DNA from 2 places in the Dyella marensis genome. Region 1 is predicted to be linked to the other one. Evidence: predicted binding sites of a transcription regulator. Region 1 holds the regulator's gene; the other holds the start of a gene.

Region 1 (9,012 bases):
TGCGCGGGAAGCGCTGGAACAAGCGGCCCACCGGCTGCATGCGCATGCCGAGCACGGCGCCCTGCAGTTCGTCGGCCACGCGATCGAGTTCGCCGGCCGCGGTGTTGAACGGTTCATCGCCGCTGCTGGCGGCGAGGCTCAGCAATCGATTGCGCACCAGCACCAGTTCGCCGGCACGGTTGACCAGCGCATCGAGGCGGCCGGTGTCCACGCGCACGGTGGCTTCCGGCGGCGGCGCGGCCTTTGCCGCGGCTTTGGCCGGCGCGGGCGCTGCGGCAGCCTTCGCCGCGGCGCCGGGTGCGGCGCCCTTGCCATGCAGGCTGTCAAGCAGCGCTTCGAATTCGCTGTCGTCGATGGTGCCGGCCGACGGCTGCACCGGCGCGCCGGGCGCCTTGCCCTTGCCGTGCAGGTTGTCCAGCAGGTTTTCGAACTCGGCGTCGTCGATCGTCTCGGACGCCGGCGGCTGCACCGGTGCGCCCGGCGCGCCGCCCATGCCGTAGAGACTGTCGAGCAGCGCCTCGAATTCACTGTCGTCGATGGTGCCACTCTCCTCCGTCGCCGGCGCGGGTGCCGGCACGGGGGCGGGCGCCGGAGCCGGCGCTCGTGCCGCATGCGGCTGCAGCCGCACCAGCAGCGCCGCGGGCGCCACCGGCATGTCGCCGGACGCGGCGAGCGCGGCCATCATCGCGTTGACCAGGTCCAGCGCTTCCAGCAATGCGTCCATCCGCGCCGCATCGATCAGCACGTGGCCGGCGCGCGCTTCGTTGAGCAGGTCCTCGGCGTGATGGCACAGCTGCACCATCGGGTCGATGCCGAGGAAGCCCGCGCCGCCCTTCACCGTGTGGAAGGCGCGGAACACCGCATTGAGCAGTTCGGCGTCGCGCGGCGCTTCCTCCAGCGCCACCAGCTGTTCGCCCAGGCGCTGCACCAGTTCCCCGGCCTCGACCAGGAAATCGTCGCGCAGCTCGCTGTCGAGTGACGGATCCATCGGAACCCCGCGCTCAGAAACCGAATTCGCTGAGCAGGCGGTCCGCCTCGTCCTGGCTGTTCACCTTGGCCGCGGCCACCGGCGCTTCGCCGCCGGCCAGCGCGCCGGTGAGGCGCACCAGTTCCAGCAGCGAGGACTCCACGCTGCCGATAAAGGTGGACACTTTCTTGATGCGCTGGCCGGACAGGTCCTGCCACGACTGCGCCATCACCATGTCCGACAGCCCTTCGCGGCACTGCCCGGCAAACTGCCGCGCCTGTGTCGCCAGCTCCGCCGCTTCGCCGCCGCCGGCCAGCACGGCATCAGCGCTGCTTTCCAGCGCGCTGGCCTGCGGGCGCATGCGCTCGGCGAAATCGATGCTGCGATGGGCGGCCTTGGCGCTCATCTCCAGCACGTCGTGCAGATGCTGGCGCGCGTCGGCCACGCTACCGGGCACGCCTTCCTGGGCCAGCTCGCCGCCGAGGCGGCGCACGGCTTCGTGCAGGTCGCGGGCCAAGAGGCCCAGCGCGCGGAACAGGTGCTGCTCGCGCTGGCGCACCATGGTGTCCAGCGCCATCTCGAAGGCGGCGCCGTCGGGGCTGGCCAGCAGCTCCTGCACTTCCTGCGGCAACGCCGCGCTCATGGGGGTAATCATCACGGCGCTCATGCGCTTGCTCCTTGCGCGGCGAGCCGCTCGAAGATCTTGTCCAGCTTTTCCTTCAGCGTGACCGCGGTGAAGGGCTTGACGATGTAACCGTTCACGCCGGCCTGGGCGGCGGCGATGATCTGGTCGCGGTTGTTCTCGGCGGTGACCATCAGCACCGGCAGGCCTTTCAGCGCGGGCTCGGCGCGGATCGCGCGCAGCAGGTCGATGCCGGTCATGTTCGGCATGTTCCAGTCGGTCACCACCATGTCGAACGACTGCTGCTTGAGCACCGCCATGGCATTGACGCCGTCGTCGGCTTCCTGGATCAGCGCATTGGTGAAGCCCAGCTCCACCAGCAGGTTGCGCACGATGCGCCGCATGGTGGAGAAGTCGTCCACCACGAGGATTTTCATGTTCTTGTCCAACGTCGGCTCCAGGGGTCCTAGTGGGGTTTGAGGGGTGTGGTTCGGAGCTCAGCGCGTCGCCGCGGCCGCGGACTTCGTGCCGCCGCGGCGCCCGCCGCCGGCGCCCTTGGCGTCTTCGGCTTCGCGCCAACCGGTCATCCGTGCACGCAACCGGATCAGCGCCTGCCCATGGATCTGGCACACCCGCGATTCCGTCACGCCGAGCACGGCGCCGATCTCCTTCAAATTCAGTTCCTGCTCGTAGTACAGCGACATCACCAGCTGCTCGCGCTCCGGCAACCCGCCGATCGCCTCCACCAGCGCCCCGCGCATGCCTTCCTGCTCGAAGCGGTCCTGCGGCCCCAGGCCTTCCTGGTCGGCCACGTCGAGCGCTGCGCCGTCCTCGTCGTCCTCCGGCGCGGAGAGGCTGAGCAGGCGCGCGCTGGCCGCGTCGGCCAGGATCTGGTGGTACTCCTGCGCGTCGATGCCCAGCCGCCGGATGACCTCGGCGTCGGTGGCGTCGGCGCCCGTTTCGTTCTCGATCTGGCGCACCACCTCCGACACTTCGCGCAACTTGCGGTGCACCGAGCGCGGCGTCCAATCGGTCTTGCGCAGCTCGTCCAGCATGGCGCCGCGGATGCGGATGCCCGCATAGGTCTCGAAGCTGGCCATGCGGTCGGTCGCATAGTTCCGCGCCGCTTCCAGCAGGCCGATCATGCCGGCCTGCACCAGGTCGTCCACGTCCACGCTGGGCGGCAGCCGGCCCATCAGGTGATAGGCGATACGGCGCACCAGCGGAGCGTGCCGGCGCACCATCTCCTCCGTGCTTTCGCGTTGCAGTTGCAGATATTCGGAAGCCACGCTCATCTCACACCCCCCTCGCGTACCGGGTCCGGCGCCATGGCGACCTGCCCTCCAAAAAAGGCGATGCGGTCGCGACCCGTGCGCAGGGGTTCTCCCCATGTATCGACCGCACCCGCCATTTGCTTGAATCCCCGTGCGGACCGGCTGGCCGGCCACAGATCCACCACCGCGCCCTGGCGGCGGATGGCCTGGCGCAGGTGTTCGTCGTAAGGAACCGCGCCCATGAAATCCAGCGCCACATCCAGAAACCGGTCGCACACGCGGGCCAGCTTCTCGTACAGCTGCCGCGCCTCGCCGGCGTGGCGCACCATGTTGGCCACCACGTGGAAGCGCCGTACGCAGAAGTCGCGGCTGAGCACCTTGGTCAGCGCGTAGGCGTCGGTGAGCGAGGCCGGCTCGTCGCAGACCACCAGCACCACGTCGTCGGCCGCCGCGGCGAACATCACCACGTTGTCGGCCACGCCGGCGGCGGTGTCCACGATCAGGAATTCCGGCGGATCGGGCAGTTCGTCGAAGGCGCGGATCACCGCGGCGTGCTCGCGCGTATCCAGCTGGGCCAGGCGGCGCGCGCCGGAGCCGGCCGGGATCACCTTCAGCCCGTGCGGCGCCGGCAGCATCAATTCGCCGAGCGAGCAGCTGCCGTCCAGCAGGTGGCCGATATGCCGCGACGGCTGTAGGCCGAGCAGCACGTCCAGGTTGGCCAGGCCCAGGTCCGCATCCAGCAGCGCCACCTCGCGCCCGGCCATGGCCAGCGACATGCCGAGGTTCACCGCCACGGTGGACTTGCCCACGCCGCCCTTGCCGCCGGCCACGGCGATCGCGCGGCAGCGGCGCGGCGGCGCGGCGGGCAGCGAATGGCCCGCGCCTGCGGAGAGCGGGCGCACGTCATCGTTGCCGGAAGAATGAAAAGCCGAGAACAGATTGCTCAGGCCCCAGGCCTGGTCCATCGCCAGCGTGGTCATCGTGCACCCGCCACGGCCAGGCCGAAGCGCTCGGCCATATAGCCTTCGTCCACCGCCGGCGCATTGCCCCTGAGCACCTGCGCGGCGCGGCAGACCAGCACGCGCGCATCGGCGGTGGCGAGGTCTTCGGGCACGCGCTGGCCGTCGGTGGTGTAGTCCAGCGGCAGCCGGTGGCGGATCAGCGCGGACAGCGCGCCGCCCAGGCTGGGCGCTTCGTCGAGCTTGGTGAGGATGCACGCCTGCGGCTGCTGCGGCAGGAAGGCGCGCACCATGTCGTCGATCGCCTGCGCCTGCGCATTGGCGGCCAGCACCAGGCAGGTGCGCAGTTCGCCGGCGGCGCGCAGCAGTTGCATCTGCTGCTCCAGGCGCGGATCGCTGCCGGCCACGCCGGCGGTGTCGACCAGCACCACGCGGCGGCCGCGCAGCACGTCGAGCACTTCGCGCAGGCTTTCGGCATCGTGCGCGGGAAACACGCGGGTGCCGAGCAGGCGGCCGTAGTGCTCCAGCTGCGCGGCGGCGCCGATGCGGTAGTTGTCGGTGCTGACCAGGGCCACCTGCGAAGCGCCATGGCGCAGCACGGCGCGCGCGGCGAGCTTGGCGATGGTGGTGGTCTTGCCCACGCCGGTCGGTCCGACCAGGGCCACCACGCCGCCGCTGGCGGCGACGTCGTAGCCGGTGACGGCGAGGCTGCGGCTGAGCACGCCCAGCGGCAGATAGCGCGCCTGGTCGGCGCTGAGGCGGTCGGGCAGTTCGTCGGCGAGGCGGCGCGCCACGTCCGGCTCGATGCCGATGCGCGTCATGTCGCGCAGCACGCGGCCGCGCAGCGGATGGCGGCGCTGCAGGTCGTTCCATGCGAGCGAAGCCATCTGAGATTCCAGCAGTTCGCGCAGGCTGCCCAGCTCGGCGCGCATGCGCGCGGTGTCGAGCGCGGCCTGCTCCACCATCGGATGCAGCGGGGCCGGTTCGGCGGGTGCGGCGGCGGGTTCGGGTTTTGCCGCGGCGACCGGTGCGGCGGCGACGGGCGCGGCAACCGGCGCTACCGGTGCACGCTGCGCGGGCGCGGCAACGGGAGCCACCGGCGCGGGCGCCGGCGCACGCCGCGGCTTGGGCGGCAGCACCGGCGGTTCCGCCGCGCGCTCGCGCACGATGCGCACTTCGGTCGGCAACGGTTCGCCCGAGCGCGCGGCCTCGCGCACCAGGGACTCGTCATAGTCGACGGCGGCAATGATCTCCACGCCCTCGTCGAGACGGCGCGTGGAAAGAATGACCGCGTCGGGGCCTTGTTCCTCGCGCACTTCGCGCATGGCCTGGCGCATGTCGGGCGCTACGAAACGCTTTATTTTCATGAAAAGGTTTTCCTTGCGCCCGGGGAATAGGGAATAGGGAATAGGGAATAGGCAAGCCGCGCTGTTTGCCGGCAAGTCGACCATGAGTTTTTCACTACCTGCGGGCGCAACACGCACAAGTCGCGGCAGCCTTGCTTTTCCGATTCTCTATTCCCCATTCCCTATTCCCCCACTCAACGTCCCAGCGCCTGCACCAAACGCACCCGACGGTTGTCGGGCACCTCGTTGTAAGCCAGTACGTGCAGGTTCTGTGCCACGTGGCGGGTGAAGCGCGCGAGCCACGGCCGCAGCTGCGGCGCGACCAGCAGCACGGCCGGTTCGCCGCCCATTTCCTGGCGGCGCGCGGCGTCGGCGACGCCGCTCTGCAGGCGGTCGGCCAGGCCCGGTTCCACCGCGGCGCCCGCCACGCCGCCATTGGCCAGCGAACCGAGCAGGATCTGCTCCAGTTCCGGCGCCAGCGTGATGACCGGGATCTCGGTGCCCAGGCCGGCGATCTCCTGCACGATCTGGCGGCCCAGCGCCACGCGCACGGCGGCGGTGAGCGCGCCGGGATCCTGACTCTGGCCCGCGTGTTCCGCCAAGGATTCGACGATGGAACGCATGTTGCGGATCGGCACCCGCTCGGCCAGCAGGTTCTGCAGCACCTTCACCACCACGCCCAGCGACATGCGCTTGGGCACCAGGTCTTCCACCAGCTTCGGCGCGGCGGCGGCGAGGCGGTCCAGCAACTGCTGCACGTCCTGGTGGCTGAGCAGTTCGTGCGCGTGGCCCTGCAGGATGTGCGACAGATGCGTGGCCACCACGGTGGCGGGGTCGACCACGGTGTAGCCCAGCGCCTGCGCGTTGTCGCGCTGGCCGGATTCGATCCACACCGCTTCCAGGCCGAAGGCCGGATCGCGCGTGGCGATGCCTTGCAAGCTGCCGTGCACGCGGCCGGGATTGATCGCCAGCAGGCGTTCGTTGTGCACCTCGGCCTCGCCCATCGGCACGCCCATCAGGGTGATGCGATAGGTGTTGGGGCCCAGGTCGAGGTTGTCGCGGATGTGCACCGGCGGGACCAGGAAGCCCAGCTCCTGCGACAGCTTGCGGCGCACCGACTTGATCCGCCCCATCAGCTCGCCGCCCTGGTTCTTGTCCACCAGCGGGATCAGGCGATAACCCACTTCCAGGCCTACCGGATCGACGCCGGCGACATCTTCCCAGCCCAGCTCCAGGCGCTCGGCCGGCGCCGCGGCGGGCGCGGCTTCGGCGATGGCTTCCTCGGCCAGCCTGGCGCGCGTCTCGCGCTCGCGCTTGAGCATCATCCACGCGGAGCCGCCGCAGATCGCGCCCAGCAGCAGGAAGGCGATGTTCGGCATGCCGGGCACCAGGCCCATCACGCCCAGCACCACGCCAGCCACCGCCAGCGCGCGCGGCTGGCCGAACACCTGGCCGAGCACCTGCTTGCCCATGTCCTGGGCGCGCGAGACGCGGGTGACGATCACCGCGGTGGCGATCGACAGCATCAGCGCCGGCACCTGCGCGACCAGGCCGTCGCCGATGGTGAGCAAGGTGTAGGTCTTGGCCGCGTCGCCGGCGCTGAGGCCGTGCTGCATCACACCGACGAAGAAGCCGCCGACGATATTGATCACCAGGATCAGGATGCCCGCCGTGGCGTCGCCGCGCACGAACTTGGAGGCGCCGTCCATCGAGCCGTAGAAGTCCGCTTCCTCGCGCACTTCCTGGCGGCGCTCGCGCGCCTGTTCCTGGGTGAGCAGGCCGGCGTTGAGGTCGGCGTCGATCGCCATCTGCTTGCCGGGCATGGCATCCAGGGTGAAGCGCGCGGTCACTTCGGACACGCGCGTGGCGCCCTTGGTCACCACCACGAAGTTGATGATGGTGAGGATGGCGAACACCACCAGGCCCACCGCGAAATTGCCGCCGATGACGAACTCGCCGAAGGCCTCGATCACCTTGCCCGCCGCGCCCGGGCCGTTATGCCCGTGCAGCAGCACCACGCGGGTGGAGGCGATGTTCAGCGCCAGGCGCAGCAGGGTGGCCATCAGCACCACGGTCGGAAACGCGGCGAATTCCAGCGGCCGCATCACGTAGATCACCGCCAGCAGGATCACCAGCGACAGTGCGATGTTGAAGCTGAACAGCATGTCCAGCAGGAACGGCGGCATCGGCAGCATCACCATCGCCAGCGCGGCCAGCATCACGATGGGCGCACCGGCCCCGCGGCGGGTGATCTGCTTGAAGGTGTCGAACGCGCTTGCGCTTGCGGCAGCCATGGAGCGGTGTCCTGGAAAGAATCAGCGGTAAGGGCCGAGCAGGCCCGGATCGACCTGCGGCGAAGGAGGTACGGGCGGCGCGTCGCCATGCGCGACGGCCTGGCGCAGCTGGAACACATAGGCCAGCACCTGCGCCACGGCGACGTAGAGCGCGGCGGGAATCTCGCGGCCGAGTTCCGTGGTGGCGTAGAGAGCACGCGCCAGCGGCGGCGCTTCCACCATCGGGATGCGGTGCCCGGCGGCGACCTGGCGGATCTGCATGGCCAGCACGTCGGCGCCCTTGGCGACCACGCGCGGCGCGCGCATGCGGCTCTCGTCGTATTTCAGCGCCACGGCGAAGTGGGTGGGGTTGGTCACCACCACGTCGGCCTTGGGCAGTTCCTGCATCATGCGGCGGCGCGCCAGCTGGTGCTGCACCTGGCGGATGCGGCCCTTCAGTTCCGGATTGCCTTCGCTTTCCTTGTTCTCGTCGCGCAGCTCCTGCTTGGTCATGCGCAGGCGGCGGCCGTGGTCGTAGCGCTGGTAGGCCGCATCGATGCCGCCGATCAGCGCCAGCATGGTGCCGAACAGCAGCGCGGCATGACCCAGCTGCGACAGCGACAGCGCGATGCCTGCGCCGACCGTGCCGCGCCCGGTGGCCTGCATGGCGTCCTGCCGGTGCCACAGGAACCAGGCCAGCGAGGCGCCGATAAACACCAGCTTGAGCAGCGATTTCGCCAGTTCCACCGCGCCGCGCATCGATACAAGACGACCGAGGCCGGCGATGGGATCGAGCCGGTCGAATTTCGGCTCCAGCGCCTGCGCACTGAAACCGAGGCCGCCCAGCAGCAAAGGGGCGGCGAACGTGGCCAACATCGTCGCCACCGCGACCGGCGTGATCAGGGCCATCGCTTCGCGCAGCGCGGCAGCGAGCACGCGCGCCGGCAGCTCGCCGGAGAACAGCGCTTCGCGGCTGTAGCCGAAGCCCAGTTCGTAGACACGCTTGGCGTGCACGAACGCGCGCTCGCCGCCGCTCATCAGCGCGGCGACGCCCGCCAGCACCACCAGGGCGCCCGACAGATCGCGCGAACGCGGAACGTCGCCCTTCTCCCGCGCTTCGCGCAGGCGTTTTTCCGATGGTTTTTCGGTGCGTTCCTGGTCGTCGCTCTCGGACACGTCAGGCTCCCATCCTTATTGACCCAGCAGCTCGCGCATCACAGACCACGCGCTTTCCTCCAGCGAGCCGAACGCCCCTGGCAACGCGCGCAACGACAACCACAAGGCGATAAAGCCCAGGCACAAGGTGATCGGAAAACCCACCGCGAACAGATTCATCGACGGCGCCGCGCGGCTGATCGCGCCGAAGCCCATGTTCACCACCAGCAGCGCCGTCATCGCCGGCAGGGCGACGCGCACGGCGCCGGAAAACAACTGGCCACCGAACACCGCCACCGCATGCAGCCCGTCCGGCGAGATCGCCCCGGTGCCCGGTGGCAGCGTGCGGAAGCTTTCGGCCAGCAATGCGATCAGGCGCAAATGGCCGTCCATCGCCAGGAACAGCAAGGTCACCA
Region 2 (9,012 bases), 450 kb from region 1:
TCTGCGCGCCGCCGAGCTGCACCTGGACATAGTGATGCGCAACCGGCGCATCGTTGCGGGCCTGCGCGCTGCCGATGAGCGCAAGGCCCAGCAGCGCGGCGGCGACGGGACGGCGAAGCAGCATGGCGTTCTCCCTGAAAACCGGATGGGGAAGACGGCGGCGCAGCCCCCTGCGCCGCCGCCGGGGTTCAATCGTCTTTGGCGTTCTTCACCGGCGCCAGGCGCAGGTCCTGGAAGTCGAAGCTGAAATCGGTGAGCGGCGAGATCGGCTCCATGCGCGCCTCGCGGATCGCGCCGTCGGCATCGAGGGTGAAGCTGACGAAGGCGTCGGCATTGAGCGAGCGGTCGTCCCAGCGCACCACGAAGGTGTCGTGCTGCCACGGCGTCATGGTGCCCACCAGCTGTGGCGTCTTGCTGAAGGTCAGGCGCAGCTTGCCGCCCTCCTGCGCGACCACGACGTCGCCGTACCAGCGGTCGCGATAGGTGCCGGCATACCTGGCGACGGCCAGCGAGGGCTTGCCGTTCCTGTCGCGCGCGGCCTCGTGCTGCTTCCAGCTGTCGTCGGCCTTGTCTTCGGACTTCTTCACCGCGGCGGCATACGCGGCGACCCAATCGGTCTTGTCGCGGCCCAGGTACGCATCGAGCACACGATAGGTGACCGCGTTGAACGCGGCGCCGGATTCCTGGTTGGTCAGCACCACCACGCCGAGCTTCAGCTCCGGCACCAGGGTCAGGCGCGAGACCATGCCCGGCCAGCCGCCGGTGTGCCACACCAGGCGCTGCCCGCGGTAGTCGGTCAGGAACCAGCCCTCGCCGTAGCCGGCGAAGTTCGGCTTGACCGCGGCCAGTTCCGGCACCGGCGGTTCGCCGATGCGCATCGGCGTGAGCATCGACCACATCTGCTTCTGGCTTTCTTCCTTGAACAGGCGCTTGCCGTCCGGCAGCGCGCCGCCGGCCAGCTGCACGTTCATCCACTTGGTCAGGTCGTGCACGCTGGCATAGATGCCGCCGGCGCCGGGGTTGTTGACCCAGGCCATCGGCGGCACCGGCTTCAGGTCCTTGAAATCGAACTTGGCGTGGCCCATGGCTACGTCCATGCCGGGCTTCAGATAGGTCATGTCGACCAGCGACTCGTCCATGCCTACCGGCTTGAACAGGTTGTCGCGCACGAAGTCGGCGTAGCTCTGGCCCGAGGTTTCCTCGATCACCAGCGTGGCCACCGCGAACAGGATGTTGTCGTAGGCGTAGGCGCTGCGGAAGCTGGTGGCCAGCGGCACCTCGCGCAGGCGCTGCACCACTTCCCTGGTGCTGTATCTGGTGGGCGGCCAGTACAGCAGGTCGCCCGCGCCCAAGCCTAAGCCGCTGCGGTGGGCGAGCAGGTCGCGGATGCGCATCTCGCGCGTGACGTACGGGTCGGACATCTGGAACCACGGCAGATGGTCGATCACGCGGTCGTCCATCTTCAGCTTGCCGCGCTCGGCCAGGATCTGCAGCGAGGCGGCGGTAAAGGCCTTGGTGTTGGAGGCGATGGCGAACAGCGTGTGGGCATCCACCGCGCCGGACTTGCCGGCCTCTTTCTCGCCGAAGCCCTGCTCCAGCACCACCTTGCCGTCCTTGACGATGGCCACCGCGATGCCCGGCACCTCGAACTGCTTGCGCGCGCTGTCGACGTAGGCGGTGAAGTCCTGCAATTGCGCGGGCAGCGCCGCGCTGGCGGAGGCGGCCGGCGCGCTATCGGGCAGCGGCGGCTGCGCCCAGACCGGGGAAGCGGCAAAGGCCAGCAGCGCGGCGCAGCAGGCCAGGCGCGGGGACAGGACTCGTCGGGACATCGTCGGCTCCAGCTTGGCGAAAGCGGCCAACTATCGCGGCAAAGCCGCGCCGGCGCCAGCGCGGAAAGTCACAGCCGCCGCGGGGCGCCTGCCAACTCAGTCGTGCGCGGGCTTGCCGCGGCTTTCCAGCCACGGCGCCAGCGACACCGACCAGATGTTTTCGCTGGCGTTGTCCCAGGCCTGCATGCGCGCCAGGTCCTTCTCGGCCTGCTCATGCGAACGCGGATAGCTCACTTTCTCCGCGCGATGGCTGCTGAAGTAGAGCGTGCGGCCGTCCGGCCCCAGGTGCGCGCCCCAGGGGTCGCCGACGTTGACCGCATCGCCCAGGTCGACCGGCGCGCCCCAGCCGCTGCCTTCGCGGAAGGCGATGTACAGGCGGTCGGCCTTGCCCTTCCCCGCGTAATCGGCGTCGAACACGATGAAAGACTCATCGGGCGCGATCGCCGGATCGAGCTTGTGCGCGGCCGCGTCGCCCAGCACCACCAGCTCCGGCGCCTCGTAGGTGCCGTTGCGGTACTGCGTGCGGTACAGGCGGAACTCGTCGTCGTCGCCCGGACGCTGGAAATACACGCTGCCATCGGCGGCAACGCTCGGCGCATAGGTGCGCGTGCTGCTGTTGACCGCATCCGGCAGCCGCACCGGCTCGCCCCAGCCGTCGCCCTTGCGCTCGACGCGCCACAGATGCCCGCCCGCCGCATGCTGCACCTTGCCGTTCGCCATCACGCCATCCAGCGCCTTGCCGCCGGGCGTGTCGGGACGGTTGGAGGTGAACACGATGAAGGAGCCGTCCGGCGCCATCGCCGGATCGTGGTCCAGCCATTGTCCGGAGAACGGTGCGATGCGCGGCTCGGACCAGGCGTGGCCGATCTTGTGCGATTCCAGGATCACCGCGTTCGGCCAGCTGATGCGGTCGAAGAACACGGTGTGGCCGTCCGGCGAGAACGTGGCGGAGTCTTCGTTGGCCGGGCCGGACACCACGCCCGGCGCGAAGATTTCCGGCACGGTGTCGCGTGTATCGGCCACGGCGTTCGCTGCCACGGCAAGACCCAGCGACAGCAGGGCGTAAGCGAACGGTTTCATGGACGGATCCGTCGATGCCGTAACGGCGATGCGCCTGGATACGCTTCGCCCCGGCGCGCGGCGCGTGCCTGAAGTCACGACCGCGGGTTCACGCGCCGCCATGGCATCATCGCCGCCCCGCCACCGCGCCCCGCCAAGCCAGCGACCCGACCCGATGGACGATCTCTTCAGCAGCGCCACGCCCCGCGCCGAACGCATCCGCACCGGCATCGGCGGCTGGAACTACGCACCCTGGCGCAAGAATTTCTACCCGGAAGGACTGGTGCAGCGGCGCGAGCTGGAATACGCCAGCCGGCACCTGCGCGCGATCGAGATCAACGGCACTTACTACGGTGCGCAGAAGGCCGAGACCTACGGCCGCTGGGCGGCGGAGACGCCGGAAGGTTTCGTGTTTTCCTTGAAAGCGCCGCGCTATGTCACGGAGGGCAAGCGCCTGGCGGCCACCGGCAAAGGCATCGACAGTTTCGTGCACGGCGGCCTGGCCGAAATGGGCGACCGGCTGGGGCCGATCCTGTGGCAGTTGCCGCCGTCGCGCGCGTTCGATGCGGACGACATCGCCGCGTTTCTCGACCTGCTGCCGCGCCAATTGAACGGCAAGCCGCTGCGCCACGTGCTGGAGGTGCGGCATCGCAGTTTTCTCAGCGATGCGTATGTGGCGCTGGCGCGCGAGCGGCGTATTCCCACCGTGTACACCGACTCGCCGGAGTATCCGAATATCGCCGACCTGACCGGCGATTTCGCCTATGCGCGGCTGATGCGCAGCGCGGATGGCGAGGCGACGGGGTATCCGGCCTCCGCGCTGGACGAGTGGGCCGATCGCGCGCAGCGCTGGGCGCGTGGCGAGGATTGCGAAGAGCTGCCGCATTTCGCGGCGCCGCTGGCGAAGGCGGAGCCGCGCGATGTGTTCGTTTATTTCATCAGTGCGGCGAAGCATCTGAATCCGGCGGCGGCGATGGCGCTGCAGAAACGCGTCGACCGCACGGCGTAGGTTGGGGTGAGCCGCAGGCAAACCCCAACAATGCGGTGCGTTTGGATGTTGCGATGTTGGGGTTCGCCTGCGGCTCACCCCAACCTACGCCGGCTTGATCCGCCTAGGCCGCGGCGGTGAGTTCTTCGCGGATCGCCGCCACCATCTCGTACGACCTGCGGCGCAGCGCATGCTCGAACACATTCGCCGTGATCATCAGCTCATCCGGCTGGTGACGCCCGATAAACGCGAGCAAGCCCTCCCGCACCGAACGCGCATCGCCCACCACCGAACAGGCCAGCGCGCGCTCCACGCCGAACTTCTCGGTCGGCGTCCAGTAGCTCTCGATGTCGTCGATCGGTGGCGGAATCAGCCCCGGCATGCCGCGGCGCAGATTGATGAAGCTCTGCTGCTGGGTGGTGAACAGCTTGCGCGCCTGCGCATCGCTTTCGGCCGCGATCACGTTGATGCCGAGCATCGCGTGAGGCCGCGCCAGGTGTTCCGACGGGCGGAAATCGCGGCGATACAACGCCAGTGCCTCGTCCATCGCATCCGGCGCGAAGTGCGAAGCGAATGCATACGGCAGGCCCAGCGCCGCGGCCAGGCGCGCGCCGAACAGGCTGGAGCCGAGGATCCACACCGGCACGTCGATACCCGCGCCGGGCACCGCGCGCACCGGCTGGCCGGCCTGCGCCGGCTGGAAATACCTCAGCAGCTCCTGCACGTCTTCGGGGAACGCATCGGCGCTCTCGTAATAGCGGCGCAGCGCGCGTGCCGTCGGCTGGTCGGTGCCGGGCGCGCGGCCCAGGCCCAGGTCGATGCGGCCGGGATACAGCGAAGCCAGCGTGCCGAACTGCTCGGCCACCTGCAGCGGCGCGTGGTTGGGCAGCATGATGCCGCCGGCGCCGACGCGGATGCTCGAGGTGCCGCCGGCGATATGGCCGATCAGCACCGAAGTGGCGGCGCTGGCGATGCCGGGCATGTTGTGGTGCTCGGCCAGCCAGTAGCGCCGGTAGCCCAGGCGCTCGGCCAGGCGGGCCAGGTCCAGGCTGTTGGCGAAGGCCTGCGCCGGCGTGCTGCCCTGGGTGACCGGCGCCAGATCGAGTACGGAAAACGGAATCATGGAGTGTCCTCGCGGCGAAGCTCCCGATCTGGGGGCGGACCGGGGCATTGCCAGCCTCCCCGGTACAGAAAATGTCGACCGGCCTGCAGAGCCGGCGACGCGGGCGGCCCATGCTCTACAGCTTCGATCCGGGCAGCCGATAACCCGGCGGGGAGACCGCGTCCGCGGCAGCAGGGGAGAACCACACGATGTACTGGCTAAGGCGCTTCTTCGCCCCCTCGCCCCTGCCCGCCGTACAGCCGCTGGCGCGCGCGCAGTTCCAGCGCCCGGCCAGGGCGCCGGCCGCTCCGCTGGCAGCGCCTGCGCCCGCCCCCGCGCCGGAATTGGCTGCGCTGGCCGAACGCTTCCAGCGCTTCATGCTCGGCCTGCCCGACGCGCGCCAGGGTGCCAACCCGAACGAGGCCGCCCTGCTGCGGCGCCTGCAGATCGTGGCCGAGCGCTTCGACGTGCGCAGCCTGCCGCGCCTGCCCGCGGTGCTGCCGCAGCTGCTGCTGGCATTGAAGAACGACGACGTGGCCGGCGCCGAGCTGGCGCGCCTGGTCGGGCGCGATCCGATGCTGGTCGGCGAAGTGATGCGGGTCAGCCGCAGCATCTACTACCGCACCCTGCATTCGATCCAGAGCCTGCAGCACGCGGTGGTGCTGCTGGGCCAGGACGGGCTGCGCCGCGTGGCGACCCAGCACATGATGAAACCGATCCTGCAGGCCAGCGCTGGCGTGCACGGCCTGGTGGCGGGACAGCGGCTGTGGGATCACGCCGAACGCTGCGCGCATGCCAGCGCGTTTCTCGGCAAGTTCGCCGGCTGCGATCCGTTCGAGGCTTACCTGGCCGGCATCGTGTGCAATACCGGCACCGGTGCGGTGATCCATCTGCTGAGCATGGAAGAGATTGCCGCGCCCGAGACGCTGAGCCCCGCCTTCCTCGAAGGCTGCGCGCAGCTGGGCGCGAGCCTGACCTTGCGCGCCGCGCGCCACTGGGAACTGCCGGGCGCGGTGATCCAGGCGCTGTCCGAACATGCGCAGGAACAGGCGCCGGAAACGCTGTCTCCGCTCGGCAAGACGTTGCACGTGGCGCATTACCTGTCGATGGCGCAGCTGCTGCGCGATCATCGCGCGCTCGAGGCCATGCCCGATCTCAGCGAAGCCTGGCCGGCGCGCTTCGCACCGGCGCAGGTCGCGCGCTGCCAGCAGGATCTGCAGCACCAGTTCGATTCCGTGCCGCGCGAAAAAGGCTACTGATCCTTGGGCGCTTCCGGATGGCGTTCCAGCCATTCCGCCAGCGCCGCCTTGTAGCGGTCCAGCGCCGCTTCGTACAGATCGTAGATGCAGGGCACGCAGCCCTCGCCGCAGCAGTCGAGCGCGTCGGGTTCGATGGGCCTTACCGGCCGCGGATCGCCGGGAGGCGCGGAGCCTCCCGGCGCTTGTTCTTCAGAGCCGCTCAAGCGCTCAACCCGGCTTGCGGAACCGGTACGCGAACTGATCGGTATGCCCGCGTATGGCCTTGTCGAAGACCTTGATGTCGTGCGGATCGGCGGGATTGCGCAGCACGTTGCTTTCGCCGTCGAACACGAAGCCCGCCGCTTCCACCTGCTTCTTGACGATGGCCGGATCGATGCGGTGCAAGGTATCGGTGTCGCGCATGCCGGAACCGGCTTCGGCCACGTGGTCGACGATCACGAACAGGCCGCCGGGCTTGAGCGCATCGAACACCTGCTTGTTGAGCACGGCCGGATCGATCTTGCCCATGAACTTGTCCGGGTAGTCGTGGTAGTTCTGCGAGGTGAACACCATGTCGACCGGCTTGGGCACGCTGAACTGGTTGCCCGGCTGCAGCAGCACGCTGACGTTCTTGTAGTGCGGCTGCGCGGCGAGCGCGTTGGAGGCCTTTACGTCGGAATCGGCTTCCTGCGCATACTCGTTGGGCCACACGTCGTAGACATGTCCGCCGTCGCCGACGGCGGCGCTGAACAAGCGGGTGAAGTAACCGCCGCCGGGAATCAGGTCGACCACGCTTTGGCCGGGCTTCACTTCGGCGAAGGCCAGCAGCTCGCCGCCCTTGCGGCGCGCGTCGTTGGCGGCGTCCGCCTTGCGCGCCGGATCGGCGACCGCGGCGGCGACGTTGGCGGGCATGGCGCCGGCGGGCTTCGGCGGCTGTGCCGCGGCGGCCAGCGGCAGGGCAAGGACGATCAACGCTGCGAGAACGGTCGTGCGCATGACGGGACTCCGCGGTGGGTTGGGAGCGGCATTGTGCGCCTAAACCGCGGGCCGGGAGCCAGGACCTTCGGCACCTCCGCTCAGGCCAGCGGCCAGCTGTGCAGCAGCCGGTAATCGCCCTGCCCGACCACGCTGTGCACCAGCGCCAGCTGCTGCACGCGCCAGGCCAGCGGCCCCACCGGAAGCTCCGGCAGCAGGCCGCCGCGGCTGTAGCCCAGGGTGACGTGCGGGGTGAACGTGCGCGACAGATGCGCGCCCTGGCCGGCGCGGATCAGGCCTTCGCGCAGCTGGCTCCACAGCTGCAGCAGCGGCGCGGGCACCTCGCGCGAACGCAGGATGCAGGGCGGTTCGCGGCCGTGGAAGCTGGCCGCGTAGTCCAGCGTCCATTCGAAGGCACCGGCCTGCAGCGCATCGCCGGCGCGGGTGGCGGCCTGCACGATGTCGTCGCGCAGCATCGGATGGTCGCCCAGGAAATGCACGGTGGCGTGGTAGCGCGCCGGCGACACCCAGCGCAGGCGCAGGCCGGGCTGGCCGGCTTTCAGCATGTCGGCGACGCCGGCGAAAGCGGCGCGCGTGGCCTCGTCCGGCAGCAGGGCGAAGAACAGGCGGTGGGTCTGCGCGGGCTCGGCCTGGCCGCCCAGCAGGTCCAGCTGGGGCGAGTCAAAGACGTTCGGTGTCATGGCGGCATCCGCTGTGCATCGGCGCGCACCTTAGCGCAAGCCATGCGGCGCCGGGAGCGCCACGCGGCGATAACAAGCAGCGCACGCCCTGCTTACTCAAGCAGGCCAACAATACGCCGCAGGAAGCCACGCCTCGCGCGGCGGCCCGGACGACCGCACCGCGCGGGGCTCACCGCGCCGGTTCGCCGGCGGGAGGTCGCCATGAAGACCCGCTGCGTATTCAGCACGCCCGATGTGGACGCGGCGCGCGCCGCGATGCGCGCCGCGCTCGACGCCGGTATCGACGACAGCGACATCTGCTTCGTCGCCCGCGACGATATCGAGCTGGCCAGGATCCCCGATCACCGCATGACCGGCCGCACCGACTTCGTGCCCTCGGCGATCCGCGGCGTGGCCTGCGGCGGCGGTTCCGGCCTGCTGCTGGGCCTGCTGGCGGCCGCCGTGCCGCCGCTGGGCGTGCCCCTGGCGGGCGCCGGCTTCGCGGCGGTGGCCGGTGCCGCGGTGGGCTGCTGGACCGGCGCGCTGATCGGCAGCGAGGTGCCGGACGTGATCCATCGCCGCTTCCGCGACGAGATCGCCTCCGGCCGCATCCTGGTGGTGCTCGATGCGCGCAAGGACAAGCTCGAACTGGCCGAACCGGCGGTGGCGCGGACCGGCGCCACCCTGCTGCCGTTCCACGCCCACACCGTGCTGACTTGATCGTTTAGTCCGCCGACGCTTCCGCCACCGGTGCGGGCCGGTGGCGCAGCGTGCGCTGCGCCAGCACCAGCGCGATCACCGAGCAGGCCGCGATGCCGGCCAGCATCGGCCGCGCCGTGCCATCCAGGAAACGCCCGACGACGCCGATCACCACGGCGCCCGTGCCGAACTGGATGGTGCCGAGCAGGGCCGAGGCGGTGCCGGCGATCTTGCCGTGCTCTTCCAGCGCCAGCACGGCGGAGCTGGGCATCACCAGGCCGAGGAAGCCATAGCCGACGAACAGCAGGGCCATCAGCACGCCCAGGTTGTCGATGCCGGCGAGATTGAGCAGCAGCAGCGCCACCATCACCACGCTGTAGCCCACCACCGCGGTGCGCACCAGCCGCGGCAGGCCGTAGCGCTTGCCCAGGCCGCCGGTGAA

Evidence for each region. The regulator FliA, encoded in region 1, starts transcription of late flagellar genes. The targets are predictions, from matches to a motif close to TAAAGTTTNNCNNNCNNNGGCCGATAA.
Region 2: the regulator FliA is predicted to act here: its motif matches at 5,116-5,142, upstream of ISN75_RS14830 (HDOD domain-containing protein).

What each region holds. Positions count from the first base shown of each region.
Region 1 covers NZ_CP064029.1:3,890,024-3,899,035, forward strand. Annotated here, with positions in the region: gene ISN75_RS16980 (chemotaxis protein CheA) at 1-988, opposite strand, end outside; gene ISN75_RS16985 (protein phosphatase CheZ) at 1,002-1,634, opposite strand; gene cheY (chemotaxis response regulator CheY) at 1,631-2,038, opposite strand; gene ISN75_RS16995 (RNA polymerase sigma factor FliA) at 2,087-2,884, opposite strand; gene ISN75_RS17000 (MinD/ParA family protein) at 2,881-3,843, opposite strand; gene flhF (flagellar biosynthesis protein FlhF) at 3,840-5,189, opposite strand; gene flhA (flagellar biosynthesis protein FlhA) at 5,363-7,462, opposite strand; gene flhB (flagellar biosynthesis protein FlhB) at 7,484-8,617, opposite strand; gene fliR (flagellar biosynthetic protein FliR) at 8,633-9,012, opposite strand, start outside.
Region 2 covers NZ_CP064029.1:3,441,669-3,450,680, forward strand. Annotated here, with positions in the region: gene ISN75_RS14805 (alpha/beta hydrolase) at 1-124, opposite strand, end outside; gene ISN75_RS14810 (serine hydrolase) at 189-1,829, opposite strand; gene ISN75_RS14815 (hypothetical protein) at 1,926-2,909, opposite strand; gene ISN75_RS14820 (DUF72 domain-containing protein) at 3,064-3,897, shown strand; gene ISN75_RS14825 (LLM class flavin-dependent oxidoreductase) at 4,001-4,999, opposite strand; gene ISN75_RS14830 (HDOD domain-containing protein) at 5,188-6,237, shown strand; gene ISN75_RS14835 (oxidoreductase-like domain-containing protein) at 6,231-6,440, opposite strand; gene ISN75_RS14840 (class I SAM-dependent methyltransferase) at 6,445-7,212, opposite strand; gene ISN75_RS14845 (2'-5' RNA ligase family protein) at 7,293-7,892, opposite strand; gene ISN75_RS14850 (hypothetical protein) at 8,094-8,591, shown strand; gene ISN75_RS14855 (multidrug effflux MFS transporter) at 8,596-9,012, opposite strand, start outside.